One region of the Paenibacillus sp. EC2-1 genome, then DNA from elsewhere that is predicted to be linked to it. Evidence: riboswitches for the same ligand, from Rfam matches in the RefSeq annotation. Region 1 holds a riboswitch; each other region holds the start of a gene.

Region 1 (6,247 bases):
TACCTTAGGGTATAACTTAAATATGGGAGTGAAATCATTGAATCATTATCAAATGCATCAACACCCAATGCACCACCATCACCAAGCACCTCAAATGACGCAACCACTTGTTGTATATCCTGTCGATCCATGTGTTGTAGAAACATTACAATCGGTTATGGGAAAACGTGTTGTTATTGAAACGACACGCGGAAGCGTGGAAGGATGCGTTGCTGGCGTAAAACCAGATCATGTCATTATCGAAACTAGAGGTAGAAAATTCTTCGTTCGTATCGCTGAGATTGTATGGATTATGCCTGAATAATAAATATAAAAGAGCTGCAGACCAGCAGCTCTTTTTGGTATTTCATTCTATTTATTCAGACTATTGAATGAAGTAGCAACGCAGATAACAACATAAATAGTAGGAGAAAAACGAGTTTATACCCTACGCTAAGATACCGATTACTCCCTGTTTTTCTCCAGTATAAGAACGGGTAGGTACTAGATATCACAATAATAAATACTGCTGTAATGGTTGCTAATTCGATAGAAATGATACTCAGCTCCCTGCCACTTTTAGACTTAATATGTGTATATTACGTACCACCCACCAGTATTACAGTAATTCATGGCGATGGTATTTTTAATAGGCTTAATATATAAACACATAAAATACCATAAGGTTATATCCTCCAGTATGAGGTTTTTAAAAGTAGCAAGGAGTGAATGTACCGTAAATTATGTCAATTCAACAATAACAAAATAGCGCAGCCCCCATATCAGAGAGCTGCGCTAATTATCCCTTTATAGCTAGGTTACCGAAAGGAGTTGAAAGCATGTCCTCTCCTTGTTAACCACCCAGCTTGTCTTGAACAGATTGTAGCTTTTGTTTGCTTGATGAAGCTTGATCCCGGCGATCGTCGATTTTGACAGATGTGGATACACGCTTGGCACCGGATAAGAAAGGTGCTTCATGAAGCGCGGCAATAGCCTGCCATACATCGCTCAATTCACCTTCGATAATCGTACTCATTGACGTCAATTCATATGAGATTCTCTCCTGCTTCTGCAACACCCTCTGCATCTCTGCAACATACATACTTAGGCTTGTTGTAGCCGTTCCAATCGGAATGATAGTTACTTCAGCAATGGCCATGGACGATAACCTCCTAATATAGGCTTTTACATAACATTATTGTACCAGTCTAGGACATCATTTCAAATTCTCATTTGAACCGATTCCCGTTCAAATAATGCTCTCAAACGCAATGACTCATAAAGCGTGTATCTCCTTAGAAAAGGTCGTAATTCGTCAAAATGTGCGAAATCTCACCCTCTTTTGGCGGATTGCAGATTGGCGATTTCCCTCCTCATTTGCTATAATTCACCTTGCGTCTATTTTTAAGAAAAGAGTTTACAAACACAATATATTGGGTTAAATTTAATAAACATCAACCAAATATAGTGTATGCAGGTGTTTGACACTTCATAGAGTTGTCACACTTAATAGGGAAGCATGGTGCAAATCCATCACGGTCCCGCCACTGTAAAGGGTTTTAGATCGCATTTTTTGCGTTTCTGAGATGACTTCGGCTTTAAGTCACTGAAGGCTACAACGCTAGACCTTTGGGAAGGCGCCGAACTCTATACCCCAAGTCAGGAGACCTGCCTGTATGCAAGTACAACACCTATCCTACGGGAAATTAGGAAAGTGTTCTCTTACTGCGTCTGTACATATCAGCGAGCCCTAAAACGGCGGCTCAAGCTACTATGCACACTTCACCCACAGCGCATACGAACATTTTCAACCTTCCTAAGGTTTGGAAAATGTTTTTTTAATGTTCTTTTTCCCATTTCCCCCTAAGAAAGCGAGGATTTACCCATGCCCCAAATCGTAGTTAAACCGAACAACCGTCAATTAGCTTTTGATCCAAATCGCCTCTCTGTTTATGCCGATCGGATTTTGAATGAACTAGACATGCTGAATAAGGAGCAACTGCTTCGCGGTGTGAATTCTAAACTCCGTGGCGAACAAGTAACTGGTGAGGAGATCAGCAATGCGTTCACCATGTCGGCACTCGAGCTTGTTACTAAAGAAGAACCGAACTGGAAGTTCGCAGCGGCTCGTTCGCTTTTGACATCCTTATATAAAAAAGCGGCTAACCATCGTCGTTACAAAGCTTATCCGGACGAGCCATACGGTAACCTATATCCTCTCATTACTGAGCTGGTGCAAAAAGGTATCTACCGTGAAGAGCTTCTGGAATGCTATACCAAAGCACAAATTGAAGAACTCGCAGAAACGATTGATTATACCCGTGACCTGCTGTTTGACTATATCGGACTGTTGACACTAGCTGAGCGTTATCTTGCTACTGATTTTGATGGTCGTGTGATGGAGCTTCCGCAAGAGCGTTATATGATTATTGCCATGTACCTCATGCACAAAGAGCCTGCTGAGAAACGTATGGACCTTGTTAAAGAAGCATACTGGGCAATGAGTAATATCTATATGACCGCAGCAACGCCAACCATGTCCAACGCCGGCAAGAAGGTAGCAGGCCAGCTGTCCAGCTGCTTCATCGATACTGTGGATGACTCACTTGAAGGCATCTTTGATTCCAATACGGACGTAGCTCGTCTCAGCAAAATGGGTGGCGGCATCGGCGTTTACCTTGGAAAGGTTCGTGCCCGTGGTTCAGACATTCGTGGACATAAGAACACAAGCTCCGGCGTTATCCCTTGGATTCGTCAGCTGAACAACACCGCTGTTAGCGTAGACCAGCTTGGTACACGTAAAGGTGCAATTGCCGTTTACCTGGATGTATTCCATAAAGACATCCTTGCCTTCCTGGATCTGAAGCTGAACAATGGTGACGAGCGTATGAGAGCACATGACGTGTTCCACGGCGTATGTCTACCTGATATGTTCATGGAAGCTGTTGAAGCTCGTGATGAGTGGAGTCTCTTCTGCCCGCACGAAGTGAAGAAAGTAATGGGTTGGAAAGACGAGAACGGTCGTCCGCTCGGTCTGGAAGACTTCTATGACGAGAAACTTGGCGAAGGCAAATTCCGTGAAAAATATGCAGAGGCTGTAGCGAATCCACAGCTTTCCCGTATTACGGTTCAAGCCATCGACATCATGAAACGTATTATGAAATCCCAGCTAGAAACCGGTACACCGTACATGTTCTATCGTGACACGGTTAACCGCGCTAACCCGAACTCCGCACACGGTATGGTTTACTCATCTAACCTGTGTACTGAAATTATGCAGAACCAATCGGCTACCGTTGTGGAACAAGAAGAGCTTGTAACCAAGGATGGACAGACTCGCATTGTCATCTCCAAAGTTCCTGGTGATTTTGTTGTCTGCAACCTGAACTCCATTCACTTGGCTCGTGCAGTTCCAGCGGGTGTGCTCGAACGTCTCGTACCCATTCAGGTGCGTATGCTCGACAATGTTATCGACATCAATAATATCGAAGTACTGCAAGCACAATACACGAACAGCCAATACCGCGCAGTCGGTCTCGGAACCTTCGGTCTGCATCACTTGCTGGCTCTTGAGGGTATTCGCTGGGAATCCGATGAGGCGGTTGCCTATAACGATAGTCTGTATGAAAAAATCAACTATCTGCTCGTTAAATCCAGTATGGAACTGGCCAAAGAAAAAGGTCATTATCCGAAATTCAAAGGTTCTGACTGGGAGAGCGGTGAATACTTCACGTTCCGTGGTTACACCGATGGTGAGCATGAAGGCAAATATGTAACAACAGAACAGTGGCGTGAACTGCAGCAAGAAGTGCAGCAAAATGGTGTTCGTAACGCATGGCTCTTCGCGATCGCACCAAACGGATCGACTTCCATCATCGCTGGCTCTACGGCAAGTATTGATCCACTGTACGAACTTCTTTCTTATGAAGAGAAAACAACTTACAAGATTGCTAACCCAGCTCCGGACCTGTCCGAGAAGACGATCTGGTATTACAAAACAGCCTTCTTGATCGATCAGAACTGGTCCATCAAAATGGCAGCCGCTCGTCAGCGTCACGTTGACCAAGCGCAAAGCTTCAACCTGTACGTTCGTCCGGACATCAAGGCTTCTGAGTTCCTGGAACTTCACCTTCATGCTTGGAAAGCCGGCTTGAAATCGACTTACTATGTACGTAGCCGTGCGCTTACGATTGAAGAATGTGAGTCATGTGCTAGTTAAAAGCTTTAATAAACCCTTTTTCGATCCCACCCAAACCCTCCCTTCCAAGGGAGGGCCCCAAGGGCTCTGCCCTCTGGACACCCGGAAATAGAGCTTCGATTAAGGAGTGATTTGGGTTGAGGTACGGCTTGCTGGTGTAAGGAGCGCTTACTCCCTTCGGGAACGCTCTACTTTAGAGCGAAGATAATGAGTTACACGGGCGTTCTTTAGTGTTACTTACTGCTAAGAACGCTCTCCCTTCGGGATTTGCTCCACGTTTGTGCGTAACTTGTGAGTTACATCGGCGTTCTTTGGAGTTACTAACTGCTAAGAACGCTCTCCCTTTGGGATTTGCTCCACGTTTGTGCGTAACTTGTGAGTTACATCGGCGTTCTTTGGAGTTACTAACTGCTAAGAATGCTCTCCCTTCGGGATTTGCTCCACGTTTGTGCGTAACTTGTGAGTTACATCGGCGTTCTTTGGAGTTACTAACTGCTAGGAACGCTCTCCCTTCGGGATTTGCTCCACATTTGTGCGTAACTTGTGAGTTACATCGGCGTTCTTTAGTGTTGCTAACTGCTAGGAACGCTCTCCCTTTGGGATTTGCTCCAAGTTTGTGCGTAACTTGTGAGTTACTTTTACGCTTTTTTACCTCTACTACCTGCTTGGAGCGCTCTCCCTTCGGGAATCGCTGTGAGTTTAGTGCATAACCTGTGAATTACATGGGCGTTCTTTAGAGTTACTAACTGCTAAGAACGCCCTCCCTTTGGGATTTGCGCTATTTTAGTGCATAACTTGTGAGTTACTCTGTGCTTCTATACCTTTCATACCTGCTCAGAGCGCTCTCCCTACGGGATACGCTGTGGGTTAGTGCATAACTTGTGAGTTGTTTATGTTACTTCGTCCATCCTTCTGCTGTAAGCGGGCGATCCGCAAACCAGCAATTGAATATACTAACTAAATCATTTAAAGACTACATCGGCTAAGGATATCCCATCGGAAGAGTTTACGTCCGCCTTTGTTATGAATACCAGACCCCAAGCAAAGGGGTAACAACAGCGGCTGTAGAGGGGATTTCCGTCCCAGATATCCGGCCTCCAAGGAGAGATTAAGCATGCAAATGCAAAAAATATTTAATACCGAAGCCCCTAACCAATCCACTCGTATCATCGAAGGTGAATGTTCAGGTATTCTGAACTGGAACGACATCCGTATGCCGCACATGTACAAACTATACAAAGTGCTACTCTTGAACCACTGGATCGCTGATGAGATTCCAATGTCCAAAGATGCATCGCAGTTCCCACGCCTTGATCCGGAAGAACAGCGCACATTCAAAATTAACATTTCCTTGCTGGCTGTGCTTGATTCCATGCAGACAATGTTCGTTAGCGATGTGAAGCGCTATTTTACCGACTCTTCCCTTGAAGCGATCTCGGCAATCATCGGCCAACAGGAAGTTGTCCACAACCAATCCTACTCTTACGTTCTCTCTTCAATCGTATCGGAGCAAGAACAGAAAGAGATTTTTGAATACTGGAAGCATGATCCGGTTCTTCTGGACCGCAACCGTTTCATCGCAGATATTTATCAGTCTTTCCGTGATAATCCATCACCACAGACTTTCTTCGAATCCATGGTTGCTGACCTGATTCTCGAAGGGATCTTCTTCTACAGCACATTCGCCTTCTTCTACAACCTGGCACGTGACCAGAAGATGATGGCGACAAGCCAGATGATCTCTTACATTCAGCGTGACGAGAACCAACACTGCTACTTCTTCGCTGAAGTGTTCAAGCAGCTTCTTGTTGATTTCCCTGAACTGAACTCCAAAGAGAACATGGACTACTTGTACCGCACAATCGACCGTGCTGTTGAACTCGAAACAAACTGGGCTCACTACACACTCAGCAACGTTCGCGGCATCGATCTAAACGAGCTGTCCGATTACATTAAATACATTGCGAACCGTCGTCTGAAGATGATGGGTATGGAAAAAGCTTATGAAGGCGTAGATGTAAACTGCATGCCTTGGATTAAACCTTTCTCCGACGAAGCTTTGAACGCAAC
Region 2 (6,247 bases), 740 kb from region 1:
TACGGCTATCTCGCGCGCCACATCTGCTATTGAAGATCTTAAATCAGCAGAGGTACCGCTTCACTTGCGGGATACCCATTATCAAGGAGCCGCAAAGCTCGGACATGCAGGATACAAGTATCCTCATGATTTCCCTGGGCATTATGTGAAGCAGGATTATTTGCCTAAGGAGCTGACACGTCGTGTATTTTACCAAGCGACCGAGCAGGGCAACGAGGCTAAGATTTCGCACAATCAGCGTTTGCGTAAGGATGATTAACAGAGGATTCATGTAATCGTATTGGAAGGGATTTTCGTATGAACAAAAACTTACTTTTCGTAGGTGCGGGAGGATTTGCCGGGACATTATGCCGTTATGGTCTGAGTGAAATAGTTCCACTGCCAGCCAGCGGATTTCCGGCTGCTATCCTACTTATTAATCTGATGGGGTGTTTGTTTCTGGGTTGGTTCTTAACCTATGGCTTACGTTCCACCCGGATTTCTGCTGAGATTCGGTTGCTAATAGGCACGGGATTTACAGGAGCTTTCACAACGTTTTCTACCTTTACGGTGGATACTGTAAGGTTGTCTAGTCAGGGCCATATGCTCGTAGCAGTGCTCTATGTGATGCTTAGTGTCATCGGTGGACTACTCATGTCTTTGATTGGTGTTTGGTTGGGACGAACGATGGGATCAGCACGAGAAGGTGAGACGACATGATCTTATGGATCGGGTTAGGCGGTGTTTTTGGGGCAATTGCTCGTTATAGCGTTGGCAGCTGGATTGGAAAAAGAGCGGGAGGTTCTTTTCCATGGGCCACCCTGTTTGTAAACGTGGTAGGTTCTTTCATTCTTGGGATACTCGCCGGCTCTGCTGAGCGGATTCCTGAAGTGATGTATAGCATTTTAGGAATAGGGTTCTGCGGTGCCTTCACTACCTTTTCAACATTTGGGTATGAGGCAGTCTCCTTGGCAGGAAACAAACGTTACACAGAAGCCCTATTATATGTTTCTATATCGTTAATTCTTGGACTTGCAGGAGCATGGGCGGGACTTGCGATAACAACATAAAGCATGAGAGTATTCTACGAAATTATTTGTTTTATTATTTCATTTGGGGGAGGATGAAGAACTTGCGTAAACAAAAGTTTGGGATTCTGATGCTATCTGCTGGTCTACTTCTGAGTGGATGTGGTGCTGGTAAAACGGAAAGTAAAGGCGAGGCAAATTCCAAAACAGGGACAGAAGCTACTCATGAGCATGGGGGACAGACGACTCTTGCCAATGGAGATATTCAGGAGATGACGGCATCTGCTAAAGATCTGCCAACTTTTTTGAATGGAAAAAGTGACGAACTCCGGACAATTTATGCGCTCGCTGCTCAGGTGAAAGATGTGCTCCCATGGATTCCATGTTATTGCGGATGTGGAGAAAGCGCTGGGCATGATAGCAACTTGAATTGCTTTATTGATGAGGTTAAAGAAGATGGCAGCATTGTGTGGGATGATCATGGTACTCGTTGCGGCGTATGTCTTGAGATCGCTGTTGAATCTGCCAAAATGAAGAGTGAAGGAAAAAGCCTAACTGAAATCCGGAATGCTATTGATGAGAAGTACAAGACAGGCTATGCAAAGCCTACGCCAACGCCTATGCCGACAGAAGTTAACTAGGCACTGTGATTATTGTTACAGTTAATCACCTATATATTGTTATATCTTTTGATATGACAACTACATATAGTGATTAATGGTGATCGGATACGTTCCGATCTTAAAAGGGAATCCGGTGAGAATCCGGAGCGGTCCCGCCACTGTAACAGGTACTCGCGAAAGAATAGTACGAGCCTGAACATCTCTTTCCAAATGTACTGAAGCCAGATACCTGCCATTATGACAACACTGTATTGCCTACGGTTGATAGGAGGGTGTATCAGGTAGGAATAGGTATCTTGGTCTGTCTTGATTTATATACCGGATTCTTGGATGAAGCATGTCTACCGTAAACCTAAGCGGCAGCATGCTTCTTTTTATTTGTGCTTTAGTAGTAGGAGGAGAGAATAATCATGAAAGTTATTAAAAGAGATGGAACACAGGTTGACTTTGATGTTAAACGAATTATGAGAGCGGTAGACAAAGCATTTGAGGCCGCAGAAGGAATAACTAAAGAGGATGCCTCATCTCGGATTGGTAAGATGGTTGAAGACGAGATAAGCAGCATGAATCAAATATCGGTTGAAGACATACAAGATCTTGTTATTCAGTACTTGAAGAAGATCGGACACGAAAGTACAGCTAAAACGTATAAGGAATACCGTGAAGCACGCGATCTGGAACGTATGAAGCGTGGAGAGCTGTACAAGATTAGTAATGATGTTATCGGTGTGAAGGACATGGATTTGCTCCGGGAAAATGCGAATCTGAACGGGGAATCTTTTAGTGGGAAAATGAGTCGGATCGGTTCGGAATATGCTAAGTGGATGGCAAGTTCGTTCATGTTACCACCCGAGCTAAACGAAGCGTTAAAAAACGGATATGTGTACGTCCATGACCTGGATCAATATGCTTTAGGAACAACGAACTGTATCTTTATTCCGTTTGATCGATTGCTCGCAAATGGATTTAATACTGGAAATGGATCAGTGCGTTCACCACAAAGTATTATGACCGCTATGGCTCTTGTTGCAATCATATTTCAGTCCCAGCAGAACAGCCAATTTGGCGGAGTGTCGGGCAATAAGATCGATTGGGATTTGGCGCCGTATGTAGGGAAGTCCTTTCGTAAGCATTTTCGGAAAGGGCTGAACTATCTCGGTGAAGGAGAGTTGAATTCAGGGTCTGATCTCTTGGATGAAGAACTCATTATGGATAATATTTCACTGCAAAAACAATTCCCGCGTACTTATTCATTCGCCTACGAGGAGACTGTGAACGAAACGAAGCAAGCGGCGGAATCTCTCATTCATAATCTGAATACGATGAGCAGCCGGGCTGGTGGCCAGATTCCTTTCACTTCATTAAATTATGGAATGTGCACTTCTACGGAAGGACGGCTGGTGTCGCATGCGCTCCTTGAAGCGACGATGAAGGGACTTGGTCGCGGGGAAACTCCGATTTTTCCACAACATATATTCCAGTGCAAGCAAGGCATTAACCAGTCAGAAGGGGACCCCAATTATGATCTGTTTTTAAAAGCAATAGAATGCTCCAGTCGTCGTTTATACCCGAACTTTGTCAATGTGGATGCGACTTTCAATCTGCCATATTACCGTCCGGAGGACCCGGATACCATCATTGCAACGATGGGCTGCCGGACACGTACAATCTCTGATCGGTTTGGTAGGAATCGTCTCAGTGGAAAAGGGAATCTATCCTTTAATACGATTAACTTGGTACGTCTAGGAATTGATCATGGCATAGCCTTAGGTAAACGTGAGGAAGCGGATCTGGATGGATTTTTTCACAGCCTAGAGCACTATATGGGAATTGCTGTTGAAGGATTAATTCACCGCTATAAGATTCAAGCCAAGCAGCCTGCAAAAGCTTCTGACTTTATGATGCGTGAAGGGGTGTGGGAAGGTGGCGAGAAATTGGCTCCCGATGATAAGGTGGAGGATCTCTTGAAACATGGTTCACTTGCACTCGGCTTTATCGGACTTGCTGAAAGCTTGAAAGCTTTGACAGGACATCATCACGGAGAAGATGAGAAGGTAAGAGAGCTCGGGCTTGATGTGATCAAGTGTATGCGTGCTTATTGTGATGAAATGAGTGAGAAATACAATCTGAACATCACGCTGTTCGCTACCCCGGCAGAGGGCTTATCCGGAAAATTCACAAAGATGGACCGAAGCACTTATGGCAAGATTCCTGGTGTAACCGACCGGGAATATTATACAAATTCATTCCATATCCCGGTATATTATCCTGTAGCGGCTTTTCAAAAGATCGAGTGGGAAGCACCATTTCACAAGCTATGTAATGCAGGTGCTATATCATATGTGGAACTGGATGGAAATGCCCGGCAAAATACAGCGGCTTTCAAAAGCATTGTACAGTTCGCACTTAAGCAAGATATCGGTTACTTCTCGGTCAATCACCCACTGGACCGTTGTCCTGTCTGTGATTATGAGGGGATTATCGGATCCACATGTCCGGAATGTGGTGTGGGGGAGGATAAGGTGCTGTTCCACCGTCTACGCAGGGTAACGGGATACTTAACGGGCAACTATACGGAACGTTTCAATTCAGCTAAGCAAGCTGAGGTTGAAGATCGGGTTAAGCACCAATGAACATCTGTGGCTATATTCCGGAAAGTATAAATGAAGGCAAGGGCGTGCGTGCTGTTCTATTTATTAGTGGCTGTCGTCATGCATGCCCTGGGTGCTTCAATCAAGAATCTTGGGATTTTGAAGCGGGTGAGCCTTTTACTGCAGAGTTGAAGTCACGGATTTTGAAGGAGATTGCCGCTAATCCCCTACTTGACGGAATTACACTATGTGGCGGTGATCCTTTCTTCTCTGCAGAAGAATGTGTGGACTTTTTATCGGAATTTAAGGAATGTTGTCCGGATAAAGATATATGGGCTTATACTGGCTTTACATTTGAAGCTGTAATGAAGCAGCCGAAGCTTAAAAACTTAGCTTTAATGTGTGATGTCATCGTTGACGGCAAGTTTAATGAACGAGAGAAAGATACGTCCCTACCTTTCCGAGGAAGTCGGAATCAGCGATTAGTCGATGTCTCGCGAAGTGTAGATAAAGGGCAAGTAGTCGAAATGAATTTATCTTAGATCGATAACCAAAAAAGGCATGTCCCTCAGGTTCACATGAATCTTACAGGGACATGCCTTTTTGGTTCTTCGGTAAACCGTAATTTTTGCTTAATACGGTACTTTCTCAGCGTATTCTATGGTCCCGCCGCCTAGACACTCTTCGCCTTGGTAGAACACAACGGCTTGTCCAGGTGTAATGGCTTTTTGAGGCTTGTCAAACGCAACATGAACAGTACCGTCTTCTCTTGGCGTTATCGTCACTTGTTGATCTGGCTGACGATAGCGGAATTTTGCGGAGCAGGTAAAGGAATCTTTGGGCATAGCTTCCTCACCTGCAATCCAATTGATGCCGGAGGCGATCAAGCCAGTGGAATACAAGCTAGGATGATCTCCTTGGACTACATAGAGCACATTCTTATCCAAATCCTTGTCAGCGACAAACCAAGGCTCACCAGATCCTGATCCACCGATGCCGAGTCCTTGGCGTTGTCCCAGGGTATAATACATTAAACCATCGTGACGACCTTTAACTTCGCCTGTAACAACATCAACCATCTCTCCTCCTTGAGCGGGAAGATAATGGCCGAGGAATTCTTTAAAGTTTCGTTCACCGATGAAGCATACACCAGTGCTGTCTTTTTTCTTGGCTGTATAAAGACCTGCTTCTTCAGCTAGACGGCGAACTTCTGGCTTAGGAAGATGTCCGATGGGAAACATAGCCTTAGACAACTGATCTTGATTCAGAGCGTTCAGGAAATAGGTCTGATCCTTATTGTTGTCCACGCCACGAAGAAGCTGTAGTTTTCCATCTTTTTCGACAACGCGAGCATAGTGTCCTGTTGCAACATAATCTGCTCCAAGATCCAGCGCTTTGTTTAAGAATTCACCGAATTTAATTTCCCGGTTGCACATAACATCTGGATTTGGTGTTCTTCCGGCCTTATATTCATCAAGAAAATAGGAAAATACTTTATCAAAGTATTCCTTTTCAAAATTGACGGTATAGTAGGGAATATCGAGCTGCTCACATACACGACGGACATCTTCAGCGTCCGCTTCGGCCGTGCAGTAACCAAGTTCATCGGTGTCGTCCCAGTTCTTCATAAAGATCCCGATCACTTCATATCCTTGCTGCTTAAGCAGCAGTGCTGTTACGGAGGAATCGACTCCTCCCGACATGCCGACAACGATACGGGTGTTTTGTTTATCTTTTGACATCGTCATCACCATTTTCGTATTGATTTATGCCCATGGACGTATTTTATCACAACCTGACCTACTTCACACGTTCTTCGTGTGTCCACTCCAGGTGAACATTTTTCAAAAATAGGTGTGTATTATTACCCATAGGGGCTTTGGTTATGGTACCATATACAGAGGGGAATGATCGGAATAGGGAGATTATGCTACTTTTCCCTGATGTACCGGACATATAACCCTTATTTCCGCCTCAAACCAACAAAACAGATGAGAAATATTATATATAAAATTTCGAGAGAGGT
Region 3 (6,247 bases), 2.3 Mb from region 1:
TCAAGATCTTCTCCACATTGGCATAGTATCGAGCATAATAAGCATCTGGCACGGTTACACCTGAACGGGCCAGTCCAAATACAGTCCAATCTCCACCAACACTAGCGATTACAGGATCTTTAACTTCTTTCTGCAAAAATGAGGCTGTTTCTCGGATCTTGTTCTTTACTTCTTGATGAACAGCGTCGCTAGTATTCGTATCTTCTTCTTTACTGTTGTCTCTATATTTGTATGCCTTCAAGGCAACAACCGCTGCCATCTCTTTTGTTACGGAATCTTTTGGTTTGAATTGATTATTACTTCCAAGCATCAACTCTAGAGCAACAATCGTTTCAACATCCGTTCTAGCCCACTTCGATACGGAATTGATATCTTTAATAATTGCGGACGGCTTCGTAGGCGTGGCATCGAGCGCTCTTACAACCGTTGCTGCCATCTGCTCCCGCGTAATGATATCGGTCGGATTAAAGTTACTATTAGAACCAACTACTAATCCTTCTTTATAAGCCGCATTCACATAAGGGTAGAACCAATCATTCAGAGAGACATCTTTAAAGGTAATGCCTTTGCTTGTGTTTAGATCTAACCCCAGAACAGACACCAATATCTTGGTGAACTCCGCTCTCGTGATTGCAGATTTCGGCTTAAACTTACCTTGATTACCTTGAATAAATCCGTGCTCTGTTGCCTCGCCTACCGCACTGTATGCCCATGACGAAATGGTACTGGCATCGCTATAGACATCTTTCAAATCCACAGGCTTAACTACTGCTGACTTCGAAGTCGTATAGGTAACGAAGGTCGTCAGATGATTAGCTCTTATATACAGGTCGTTATTCTTAACAAAGGCATAGGCTTTCTTCTCGGTGCTATTTACAGCCTGCTTTCCTTGCTCCTCCGTGTCATAAATCTCAATTGCTGAGAATTTGTTATTCTCAACAAAGCCTGGAAGCTGTCCTTTGCCACCTTGAACGATGAATGTCAGCGGCTTATCGAACAAAGCTTGGTTTGACTTATTGCCCATAACAAAAGCATGGTGAATCTGATCAAGCTGATCATTTCCTTTGATACTGCCTTTAATCAACTCTCGTAATTGTGTATCTTGACTATTGATTGCTGTAAAGAGCTCGAGTTTGCGATCCCCTGACTTGAAAAGGGTGCCCTTCTCAATGATGGCTGAAATTTTTCCCTTAACCACCTTAATGGTAGGCATTGCATTCTTCACTTCGTCCAAATTCAGGAATACTCGATGTTTAACGTCCGGAATGTTAATGGTAATCTGATCTTTTTGGTTTAGCGCTTGTGTGATGTTTATGGTATAGTCCGCTGAAATATCCTTCGGAACTTGGATAACCGGAGTCTTATCATTCGAATCAACCACGATACCTGGAGCAACCGATGTCGATCCTCCTGGGGTACCTTCCCACTTACCAGGGTCTTCTCCTAAATCTGCTCCTAAGTTCTTCGTGTAGCGCCACTGAAGACGATCGCCATCACTTAAGGTGTAACTGCTCGCACCATAGCTAGGAAATGAACCGTTAACACTGTACATCCAGCCACTACCGCTTCCGTGATCAAATTCTCCATCACCAGCAATGGACTTTACATATACACTTCCATATTGCTCGGGCCAGTCATAGGAATAACTTATATTCCGCTTGTCCAGTTCTCTCTTCAACACACTCCAAGCCGTGTCACCAGACTGAATCTCCACGGTTACGGCTGAGATAACGTTCCCTTTGTTAATCGAATGTTTATCTACAGACAGGGTCACATATTGTGTTGGCTTCGGTGTTGTACCACCTCCGTTACCTGGCGTTTCAATTACACTTGTTGTGTAAGCGACAAAGTCTGTAAAATGTTTCGTTTTGACGATTAAGTCTTTTCCGCTATCATAGGCATATTCTTTCTTCCCACTGCTCAACCCTTGCTCATCGCCTGAGTACTTCGAAATTGCGTGGGCTGATCCGTCTTGGATATAGGCAGCCTCTTTCCCGCTCATTCCCTTGAAGGTTAAGGTAATGAAGGAGCTGAATTCGATCTTACCCTTACCACCCATTGTGAATGCCTGAACAATCTCATCCAGCTTATGTTCCTCTGGAATAATTGGTTTGATCTGATCTTTTAAAGAAGAATCCGTCTTATGGATTGAAGTTAATAACTCCAATGCTGAAGCGTCGCCCGTTGTGACCGCAGTACCTGCAGGGATCAAGACGGATACATTACCCTTTGTAGCCTCTATTTTTGGAAGGCTGCTATTCGAGGGAAGTTTAGCACTTACCTTTGAGTTTTTATCCGCCGGAATCGTTATCGTAATTTCTTTATTACTATCTTCTGGCTTTATAGGAACGATATAATCAAGCTCATCTTTCGGTATAACAACATCCGGTTTATCACCCGATGGCAATGTCACTACTATATCTTTAGGAGACTCGGGTTGTTCTGGAAGTTCTGGTTGTTCAGATTGAACATCAGTCATGTCATAGAGACGATTCTTACCATTCTTAAATCTGTCGTAAGCTACTAGGGCAAGTGTCCCCTGATCCGTAGCCATGCTGTTGACAGCACCTAACTTCGTGTTCATAAAGCCACCATCAGGTACAGCAAATGTTAGCAAGGCATCTAATGCTGAATTTCCATTCTTAATAAATCGATCATCTGTGTGTGGGTCTATCCTCAAACCGGTTAAGGCAATAATAACCTGAGCAATACTCTGGCTATTTGGCGATGATCCGTAACCATAACCTCCATCTTTCATTTGGGCCTTAGATAACGCCTCAATAGCCCGATCTACTGCTGCTTTTACATCCTCACGTTCATGATAATAAGGGGTCAGTCCTTGCATCGTCATTGCCGTGATATCCGGATCTATCGTGCTCCCAAAGAATGCCCATCCACCATTAGGAAGCTCTTTACCCAAGATGAGGTTTATAAAAGATTCTCTTGTGGATTGCACACTCTCTTTGGTGATATCTGGAATCTCATAACGATTGCTGTCAAGTGCCAGGAGAGCATAAACGGGTCCATTAATGCCTTGATTAGCAACATAGGTGTAGTCAGCAAGAGGATTTCGTACATCATGCCCGTTCACATTTGTTATATCTTTTCCGATTGAAGAAAGCCCCAGAATTAATCTGGAATGTTCAGTACTAAATACATTATTCTTAGACATTAATGCTTCATATTCTCGAACGACATTGTCGTAATAGATCTTATAATAATCGCTAGGCACCGGATAATTAGCCCGCGCTAAAGAGATGATAACCCACTCACCGTTGCCTGTCCCCAGAGTCGGAGCTTTTACTCTATCAAGAGTATAAGCAAGACTTTTATCCAGATGTTCTTTTGCGAGTGTTACAGTGTCAATCTTCTTGATAATCGTAAAGCTTGTCGTTGTCTCATTCCCTGCGCCATCGATAGCCGTTATGGTTATGCTATTCTCCCCATCAAGAAGAGTAGCCTTATATTGATCCTGAACCGCTGGTAACACGTCTTCATTCACTGCGACTTCTGGAATAATGTCCGTGTACACGTTATCTGTTACTGTAATTTTGAAGCTTATTTCACTAGATGATACCGTCTGGTTATCTTGTATTCCTTCTACCTTAATCGTCGGAGGTTCTTTATCTTCCTTGGGTTCTGTATCTACCTCTTCAATCTGCTCATTGTTAACAGTAGTAAGCTCTTCTATTGGAGCAACGGAAGTGTCAGCCTCATCCGCGTAGGATACCGTCATCCCGTTCGTGAACATCGTCATTACAATGCTTATGATCAGCAGCCATGCGATTAATTTATTTTTTCTCATCTCAATCCATCATCCTTCCAATTCATCTTTCGTTTAACAGCACACAAAAAGACCTCTCAACTTGAATCGTTAAGAGGTCTAATAGATTACGCAGCTATATTTAGCCAGCACTAATAAACACCTTCCTATCCATCGTAGAGTTGTGGTGTGACAAAACAGGCAGGTATTCTGGCTCAAGTATCAACATCCTAGCAGCCTTCCCAGTTCCCCAGTGGCATCGTTGCAAGGACTCCTCTTATACAGCGGCGGGACCGCGTGGGATTCTCACCCACTTCCCTTTTAACCAATTTATGAGATGGATGATTCCATTCACAATTGGCACCTGTTTCGCGTGTTCCATATTTGATTGTTATATTATTCATTCTAATAAATATATCACTTTTTACCAAGGAAAAGATTTCAAATATTGAAATATCGGAATATTTGTTTAATAGGACGCCGTATCAACGCTAAAGATATAATCCACCTTATATATAATGAATACATTTTTCGCAATGCAAATACGCCTGATTCTAGATGTAGATCAGGCGTATTGTTGAAACCTACTTATTAATAAAGCTCAAATATTGCAATGCATTTTGCAGAACGACTACAGCTTCAGCACGAGTCGTCATATCCTTTGGCGCAAAGGTTGTTGCTGCCTTGCCCTTAATTAGTCCCTTATCCACCGCTGCTGCAATGGCTTCTTGAGCATAGGATGAGATTTGATCCTGATCTGCAAAGGTTGGCTGGCTGGCTCCAGCCCCTGCTGTTCCTTGTACGAACTGAATCGCATTCATCATCATCACGACCATTTGCTCTCTCGTAATGAGTGCCTCAGGAGCAAATCTGTCGTTGCCTACTCCTTGTACGAACCCATATTTTACGGCTGTACTCACATCTGCTGCATACCACTTGCTTGCTGCTACATCAGAAAATGTTTGATCTACTTCTTTGTTCGACAAACCAAAACTTCTCACGAGCAAGGACGCAAATTCTGCACGCGTCACTCGACCAATTGGATCAAATGTTCCCTCTGTTTTCCCTTTCACGATCAGCTTGGAAGCCAGAGCTTCTACTGCCTGTTGTGCCCAGTGACCCTGTAGATCTGCGAACGTTTTCTTACCTTCCACGATCACATACAAACCATTTTTGTTATGTTGGATCGTCGCCACCGTTTTGCCGTCCTTTACCGTAAATACGGCTGGAACAAATCGAAGCTCTCCCGTTGCCGGATCGTATGTCATTACCGTTACTTCATTCGGATTGCTCAATACACCATTTACGATCAGCTTGCGCTCTACATAGCCTGTTGGTGTTAGCTCCGTTGTCGCTTCCTTTTCTTTCAGCTCTGCTTCAAAACTTACAGCTGCACTTCGTGCCTTTATACCTCTGTCTGTAAGCTTTTCTTCCAAACCTTTCTGTACTGTCAGGTCTGCTTGTTCAACCCGTACAATGATTTGTCCGTTTGCATCAAGACCTTTTCCTACCAGTTCAGAAACCGGCCATGCATAGCTTCCTAGTGGACTAGTTACTTCAATGACAGCATCAGGCTTGCTTCTTGCCAAACGGCTTAATGCTTCTGCTGGAATCGCAACCTCGTAACCATCGTAAGAACCGGAAATCGCAATTCTCAGTACAGAGCCTGCATTTTTCCCTGCTTGTTCGAATGCTTGAACCTTCTGCATAAACGCTGCAGCATCCAGCTTAGCCTTCACTTTGTTGTGAGCAGGATCAACCGTCAGCTCGCTTCCTTTGGATTCATACAATGCTGGATCTCCGACTGTCGGCACTGTTGTGCCACCACTGTTGCCGCCTTCTCCATTGTTGCCTCCACCGTTATTTCCACCGCCGTTGTTTCCTCCATTGTTATTTCCTCCGCCGTCATTACCGCCACCGCTTGTGCTTTGACCGCTAATTGTAATGACCTTGCTTCCGTTTACATTAGAGCCATCTGCTGCTGCTGCTGCGACTTTAACTACTCCGTACTTAACAGCTGTCAGTAATCCATTTGCATCAATCGTTGCTTTGTCTGTTACTGTCACGCCATCGGCTTCATACACGGACCACGTTACCGTTTTGTTCGTTGCATCCTCAGGTAGAACTGTCGCTCCTAGTTGCAGCGTGCCGCCTTTTGCAGTGATTGCATCAACTGTACTTGTTACGGCAATCGACTCTACTTTTACTGGATCTGGGTCTGGCGTATCGCTTTGACCGCTAATCGTAATGACCTTGCTTCCGTTTACTCCGGAACCATCAGCTGCTGTTGCTACGACTTGTACTTCGCCATCCTTCACGGCTGTAAGTAATCCATTTGCATCAATCGTTGCTTTATCTGTTACTGTTGTGCCGTCTGCTTCATACACGGACCACGTTACCGTTTTGTTTGTTGCATTCTCAGGTAGAACCGTCGCTCCTAGTTGCAGCGTGCCGCCTTTTATTGTGATTGCATCAACTGTACTT
Region 4 (6,247 bases), 1.7 Mb from region 1:
ATAATCTATACTCCCTACTCTTCAGCTCTATAGGTATACCCGCTGTTACCAAGAATACCTGTGCACTACTTCGAGATATAGCCTGATTCATGTAACCCGCTAAATCACGATACAATCGGCCCAAAGGGTATTCTGGTACAATGCCGCTGCCCACTTCATTCGTTACCAGAATTAATTCACCAGGATACTGCTCTGCTTGGTCTATAAGACGAGCAATCTCGGCTTTCACCTTCGCTTGTACATCCTCCTCACGTTCCAATGAGAGTAGAATATTAGACAGCCACAGGGTGAGACAATCCACCAGAACGGTCGGCGCAGAATCTTCTTCACCTTGGCATTCTTCACGCCAATCACTCAGAAGTTTCACAAGCTGAAAAGGCTCTTCTACATTTCGCCAAGCATAGTTCGCTTGACTTCGTTCAAGCTGATGCAGAGCAATACGTTCCCTCATCTCATCATCAAAAGCTTGGGCGGTAGCCACATACACAGCAGACGGGGACTTCGATATACATAGCTTCTCAGCAAAGCTGCTCTTTCCGCTTCTTGCACCGCCTGTCACGAGTGTGATCATGAATCCTTCTCCTTGGTTTCACCTGAGATTCCCGCACTTTCAAAGGTTGCCATCTCACGAACAATCCGGCATGCTGCATCGACAAGATGAAGACATAATACACCGCCGGTCCCTTCCCCGATTCGAAGATCTAATTCAAGTACGGGCCGAAGATTTAACTCTTCCAGAAGACGCCGATGTCCCTGCTCATGGGAAGCATGAGATACAATCATGTAATCTGCCGCTACTGGGCAGATGGCCTTGGCAAGCAATGCTGCTGCACTCGAGATAAATCCATCAATAATTACAGGGCAGCCATGTACTGCTGCGCCAAGAATAACACCAACCAAACCTCCGATTTCAAGACCGCCTACTTTAGACAGTACATCTACCGGATCATTGGGATCAGGGCTATTCACCTCAAGTGCTCTTTCAACTACGGATATCTTATGTTGCAAACGAGAGTCATCAATGCCGGTTCCTCGGCCTACAGCATCCCGAACTGAAATGTCAGAGAGTGCACAGATTACCGCTGAGCTGGCCGTCGTATTTCCAATTCCCATTTCACCTGTAATAAATAATTGTACTCCGCGCTTAACCGCATCTTCTACAACCTTAACACCGACCATAATGGACTGCATTGCTTCATCGTAAGACATTGCAGGACCCTGTGCCATATTCGCGGTACCGTACCGGATTTTATGCGAAAGAAGATCAGAGTGGGACAGCTCACTATTCACCCCAATATCCACACATACTACTTCTGCACCCGCTTGTCTGGCTAGAACGTTAACCGCTGCACCACCCGCGAGAAAGTTATGAATCATTTGAGGTGTAACTTCCTGTGGAAAAGCACTCACACCCTCATCGCAAACACCATGATCGCCTGCCATGATAATAACTTCTCTTCGGTCAAATGAAGGCTTTATGTTCCCCGTTATACCCGCGAGTTGTATCGCCATTGCCTCCAGTTTGCCTAGGCTGCCAGGTGGGACCGTCAGGTTATTAATATGCAGTTTCGCTAATTCCATGGCGGATTGATCCAGCCCGCGAATTTCTCCGATACGTTCCATGACACTTTGTCTCATACATCATTACTCCTTTATTAATTGCGCTTAGATGTAAGCAAGCATCCATTAGATAGTGTCAGCTTACTTCCTTTACTTCTTCATCAGTTCAGGATAAATCGCATTAGCAATTTCCTTAAGACCTTCCGTTACACGTGGTCCTGGACGACTTACTAGGTTATCATCAAGACCATAAATCGCTTCATTCTTCACAGCTGTAATTTGATCCCAACCACTACGTGCTTTAATGATTTGGTCCAAAGTTTCCTTTGTTTCCTCATTCACAACGTTCTTGGAGAACAAGATGACATCCGGATTATCTTTAATGATCTTCTCTTCACTAATTTCATTCCATCCCACCGTATCCGCAGCGACGTTAACACCGCCTGCTAAGGTGATCAGCTCATCCATAAACTCTCCACTACCTACTGTCCAGCCTTGGGAGAACTCGATATATACTTTTTTCTTCTGCTCAGGTGTAAGTGACTTTACAGCTTCCGTTACTTCTTCACGATCCTGCTTGATTTTGTCCACGACTGTCTTAGCTTGTTCTTGATGATCTGTGATCAGACCAAAAGCTTCAATATTAGCAATAACATCATCTACAGTTTTCGGATCTGTCTTGTAAATCGTAATTCCTAGATCACGCAAATGCTGAGCTGCTTCTGCACTCATAGAGATTCCTGTTACTACGAGATCAGGTGAAGCGGCAATAATAGCTTCTTCGTTCGGATTATATAGACCACCCATTTTCGGTTTCGTTGTAGCCGCTTCTGGATAATCATCGAAATCCGATACACCAATAACTTCTTCGTCGAGTCCGATTGCAAACAACGTTTCAGTCTCCGCAGGCGAGATCGATATAATCTTCTTCGGTGCTTCTTTAAATGTAAGGGACTCTCCAGTAGCATCCTTAACGGTTAAAGGGTACTCCGTCTTGAGCGTCGTTCCTTCATCAGCCGGTGGAGTTACTTGTTCTGTTGGTGTAGGGTCCGTTGCTGGTTTCGGCTCCTCATTACTGCCACAAGCCGCGAGCGCTAGTACCATTATGATCGCTAGTGCGCCTGTAGTCCAATTCTTCCATAACTGTTTCATTGTTATTTCTCTCCCCTATCTTCTTTCGAAGTATGTTTGGTGAGATGCATCTTGTAATTTCAATGAACCCTCATTTTACGAAGTCTATGCAACAAAAAAAACCTGATCTTCTCATAATTAAGAAAGAATCAGGGATTACGTCTTAAGGACTTATAGTCAGTTGATGACCATCTGTTCCACAGGCATAGTACCGAGTCATACCACAGTACTTCCACAAGCCAAACGTAATCCTTTCCTCGAAGGACTGTCGTACGCTTATAAGGCAGGTCTCCTGACTCACAGGTAATCGATATTCTCACCTTCCCATTCTACTTAGGCGCAGAACAGTGGTACATCGAGAATATCCCTGTTTCACAGTGGCGGGACCGTGTCGGAATTTCACCAACTTCCCTTTTAACTAGGAACAGAAGCACTTTACTTGGCTCTAATCCTAGACCTTATAAGTTCATATTCATTTAGATACAAGCCTTACCTCTCAACTCATGATTATAGGTTACATATGAGTAGCTTACAACCCTTTGTAACGGATATTGAAGGCTTAACCACGGCTCCCGATCCATGTCTCATCCACATGTTTGAGTTTTAGAATGAGCTGGCTTCCAGGCTCAGCTGTATAATCCCAGAACGATGAACCCGGTATAGTCATCGCTGCAATCTGCCTAATCACGCCTCCATGTGTGACGATAAGTATCCGATTGTTCTCATTATCATTGCCCATATCATGAGCTAGACTATCTAAAAATTCTGCTATTCGTTTCTGAAAATGCTCCCACGATTCACCTCCCGGCGGTGTCACAGACTGAGGATCATCCAACCAATGCCGATACAGGGGTATATGTTTCAACTGATCGTAGGTGAGACCCTCCCACGCTCCGAAATCCATTTCTCGTAACCGCTTATCGAAGACTACCTGTTCGGTTGAAGACGTATACACCTGTTCTAATGTTTCCCGGCATCGCTTTAAGTCACTACAGAATATTTGACGAAATATCATTCCTTCAAGTTCTTCCCTCAATGGTAAAAGCGCAGTCAGCGATTCTTGAAGCAGTCCGATATCGGTGTGACCTAAATAGCGTTTCTCCTTATTCCACTGTGTGGCACCGTGACGAATACATACCAGTTCTAACTCCATAATGCTCCACCTACTAGCCCAAAGATCATTAAACTTAGTAATAAAAATAGTATTGATGCAGTCAACATCAATCGATTGGTTATCAGAATATCATTCTTATTCATTGGACGTGTATACTCGCCCATGTAAGCTCGAAAAGATACGACACCATGATATACATTCTCGCCCCCAAGACGAATTCCTAAAGCTCCAGCTACAGCTGATTCTGGAAATCCACTGTTGGGACTCGGATGAAGACGTGCGTCATGCCTAATCGTTCGGTACGACCGTCTGTAATCAAGGCGGTGCATCCAGCTACTAACAACGAGCAGTAATGCCGTTATTCGTGCTGGAATGAAGTTGGCGATATCATCTAATCGTGCAGAAGCCCAGCCCAAATGGAGATATTTATCATTCTTGTATCCAACCATAGAATCCAGGGTGTTTACTGCACGATAGGCCATAGCAAGCGGAGCTCCTCCGATCAGTGCGTAAAATAGTGGGGATACGATGGCATCTACAATATTTTCCGCGACCGTCTCAACGGTTCCCCGAACGATTTCAGGTTCATCCAAGTGTGCTGTATCCCGTCCAACAATCATACCGAGTGCTTGCCGTGCGGCAGGTAAATCCCCCTGTTTCAGATGGTTAAATACGCCCATTCCTGCATCCCGCAGTCCTTTCGTAGCAATCGTTGTTGCGATCAACACAACCTCGGCTAAAATGGCAAGCCACGGATGAATGAAATACAAGCCCTTAAGTAGCGCCCAAGTAATAAGCAGCGAACCTCCCACAATCATGACTGGGAACAGGATCCCTGCTTTTTTCAGATGGCCTGGTTTAGTGAAGCGACTACGAATCCACTTCTCCAATCGCTTAATTGCATGCCCCATGCCAATCACGGGATGAGGAATCCATCTTGGATCTCCAATGATGAGATCTAACAGGTATGCCGCACAGAGGATGAATACAATGGTCCATTCCATCATGATCGCCTCACTCCCGGAGCCTTGAAGCTTTCCAGTACGGTTCCATACACGGTGCGTCCAATAGCAGCTCCGAGATCTGTAGCTGTTCCGCAGTATCTATGCTCGGCTGGATAAGCATTCGACTGACTAACTCCTAGCACGATTGAATCTGTCGTTGTCCCTGTCGCAATTAGACCATTCTCTGCATCACGTATGCCGAGATCCGAAAGGGCAGCCGTCTTCGCTTCAACAGCCGTAATAATGGCGTTCACCATCGCTGCTTGAGTCATTCTTGCATCAATGACTAACATGATGTTTATCGTTCCAGGCTGATACATCGGGTATGTGGTCCGCGCAGAACCAGCACGTGCACCGTTGGATACTCCAGCTGTCGTACAGCAAAATACGGAAGCATCTTTATCTGTTTCTTCAAGAACAGCTGCATATTCCAAGCGAACGGCTGTCAGTAAGCCTGCCGTTGATTGCAGGGAATAGTCCCATTCATGAAACAGTTGTCTTATATCTTGTTCCGGATTACTACAGTTGTACAATCGATCCACATATATATTAGCGATCCGATCAATCTTCCCCATACCTCCACCGTGTATAGCACTACTAAGACCATCTAGAAGGGTGGGAGCCTGAAGTTGTAAATGACGTTCATGCTTGGTCAAGATTAATCCGGGACAAGCCACAGATCTATATTCCATTTTGTCATTATTCAAAAAAGGTGTTGTCATGATAAAACTCCTATTCTCAACCTACATTCTTGAGTACATGCTCTATTTCGGTTAGAAATATTCGATTAGCTTCCGCATCTTTAACAGCAATTCGAACATGGTTATCTCCAAGTCCTGGATACATCGCGCAGCTTCTAATTAATATACCTCGCCGTCCAAGCTCTTGCTGCATGTCAATTGCCCGCCAAGATTCAGGGAGCTTCACCAACAAGAAATTAGCTTCTCCTGGACTGACCTCACACCCCAGTGCACTTAGCCCTTGGATTAAGCGTACACGTTGCTCCGTAATGAGCTCCATCGTACCCAGTTCAAATTCCTTATCACAATTTAGTGCCGCCTCACCCGCTAACAGTGCTAGACCATTCACACTCCATGTTACCTGCTTTCCAGTCATGAATTTAATGATATCAGGATGGGCTATCGTATAGCCTAATCTCAGACCTGGTATCGCATAAAACTTCGTCATCGACCTTACCAGTATCGTTCGCGGATAGTTATACAGTTCCGTTAATAAAGACGCCTGTTGCTCTTCTGGAATAAAGTCTATGAAAGCTTCATCGATAACAAGATAGGTATGTGATTGTTCAGCCTGTTCAGCTAACAGGCGAAGCTCTTCTAGTCGGTATTGTACGCCGTTTGGATTGTTAGGTTGCCCGAGAAACACCAGATCCACTTGCTGCATAAGCTCCCCAATGTCCTCTACCGTCGCCTTCCAA

The links. Region 1 has a riboswitch for cobalamin ahead of ACK8P5_RS03450 (ribonucleoside-diphosphate reductase subunit alpha). Riboswitches for the same ligand answer to the same signal wherever they lie in the genome.
Region 2: another riboswitch for cobalamin. It lies ahead of ACK8P5_RS06865 (anaerobic ribonucleoside triphosphate reductase); the one in region 1 lies ahead of ACK8P5_RS03450 (ribonucleoside-diphosphate reductase subunit alpha).
Region 3: another riboswitch for cobalamin. It lies ahead of ACK8P5_RS18495 (S-layer homology domain-containing protein); the one in region 1 lies ahead of ACK8P5_RS03450 (ribonucleoside-diphosphate reductase subunit alpha).
Region 4: another riboswitch for cobalamin. It lies ahead of ACK8P5_RS20760 (ABC transporter substrate-binding protein); the one in region 1 lies ahead of ACK8P5_RS03450 (ribonucleoside-diphosphate reductase subunit alpha).

What each region holds. Positions count from the first base shown of each region.
Region 1 covers NZ_CP186006.1:720,420-726,666, reverse strand. The annotation lists gene ACK8P5_RS03460 (YuzF family protein) at 53-304, shown strand; gene ACK8P5_RS03455 (MTH1187 family thiamine-binding protein) at 833-1,138, opposite strand; cobalamin riboswitch at 1,438-1,669, shown strand; gene ACK8P5_RS03450 (ribonucleoside-diphosphate reductase subunit alpha) at 1,865-4,198, shown strand; gene ACK8P5_RS03445 (ribonucleotide-diphosphate reductase subunit beta) at 5,292-6,247, shown strand, end outside.
Region 2 covers NZ_CP186006.1:1,462,154-1,468,400, forward strand. The annotation lists gene ACK8P5_RS06845 (replication-associated recombination protein A) at 1-259, shown strand, start outside; gene crcB (fluoride efflux transporter CrcB) at 298-699, shown strand; gene crcB (fluoride efflux transporter CrcB) at 696-1,049, shown strand; gene ACK8P5_RS06860 (PCYCGC motif-containing (lipo)protein) at 1,103-1,648, shown strand; cobalamin riboswitch at 1,708-1,881, shown strand; gene ACK8P5_RS06865 (anaerobic ribonucleoside triphosphate reductase) at 2,041-4,263, shown strand; gene nrdG (anaerobic ribonucleoside-triphosphate reductase activating protein) at 4,260-4,763, shown strand; gene mnmA (tRNA 2-thiouridine(34) synthase MnmA) at 4,854-5,963, opposite strand.
Region 3 covers NZ_CP186006.1:3,926,665-3,932,911, forward strand. The annotation lists gene ACK8P5_RS18495 (S-layer homology domain-containing protein) at 1-3,805, opposite strand, end outside; cobalamin riboswitch at 3,947-4,146, opposite strand; gene ACK8P5_RS18500 (S-layer homology domain-containing protein) at 4,348-6,247, opposite strand, start outside.
Region 4 covers NZ_CP186006.1:4,442,199-4,448,445, forward strand. The annotation lists gene cobS (adenosylcobinamide-GDP ribazoletransferase) at 1-2, opposite strand, end outside; gene cobU (bifunctional adenosylcobinamide kinase/adenosylcobinamide-phosphate guanylyltransferase) at 1-571, opposite strand, end outside; gene cobT (nicotinate-nucleotide--dimethylbenzimidazole phosphoribosyltransferase) at 568-1,638, opposite strand; gene ACK8P5_RS20760 (ABC transporter substrate-binding protein) at 1,711-2,712, opposite strand; cobalamin riboswitch at 2,957-3,167, opposite strand; gene ACK8P5_RS20765 (histidine phosphatase family protein) at 3,251-3,844, opposite strand; gene cbiB (adenosylcobinamide-phosphate synthase CbiB) at 3,835-4,812, opposite strand; gene ACK8P5_RS20775 (adenosylcobinamide amidohydrolase) at 4,809-5,531, opposite strand; gene cobD (threonine-phosphate decarboxylase CobD) at 5,548-6,247, opposite strand, start outside.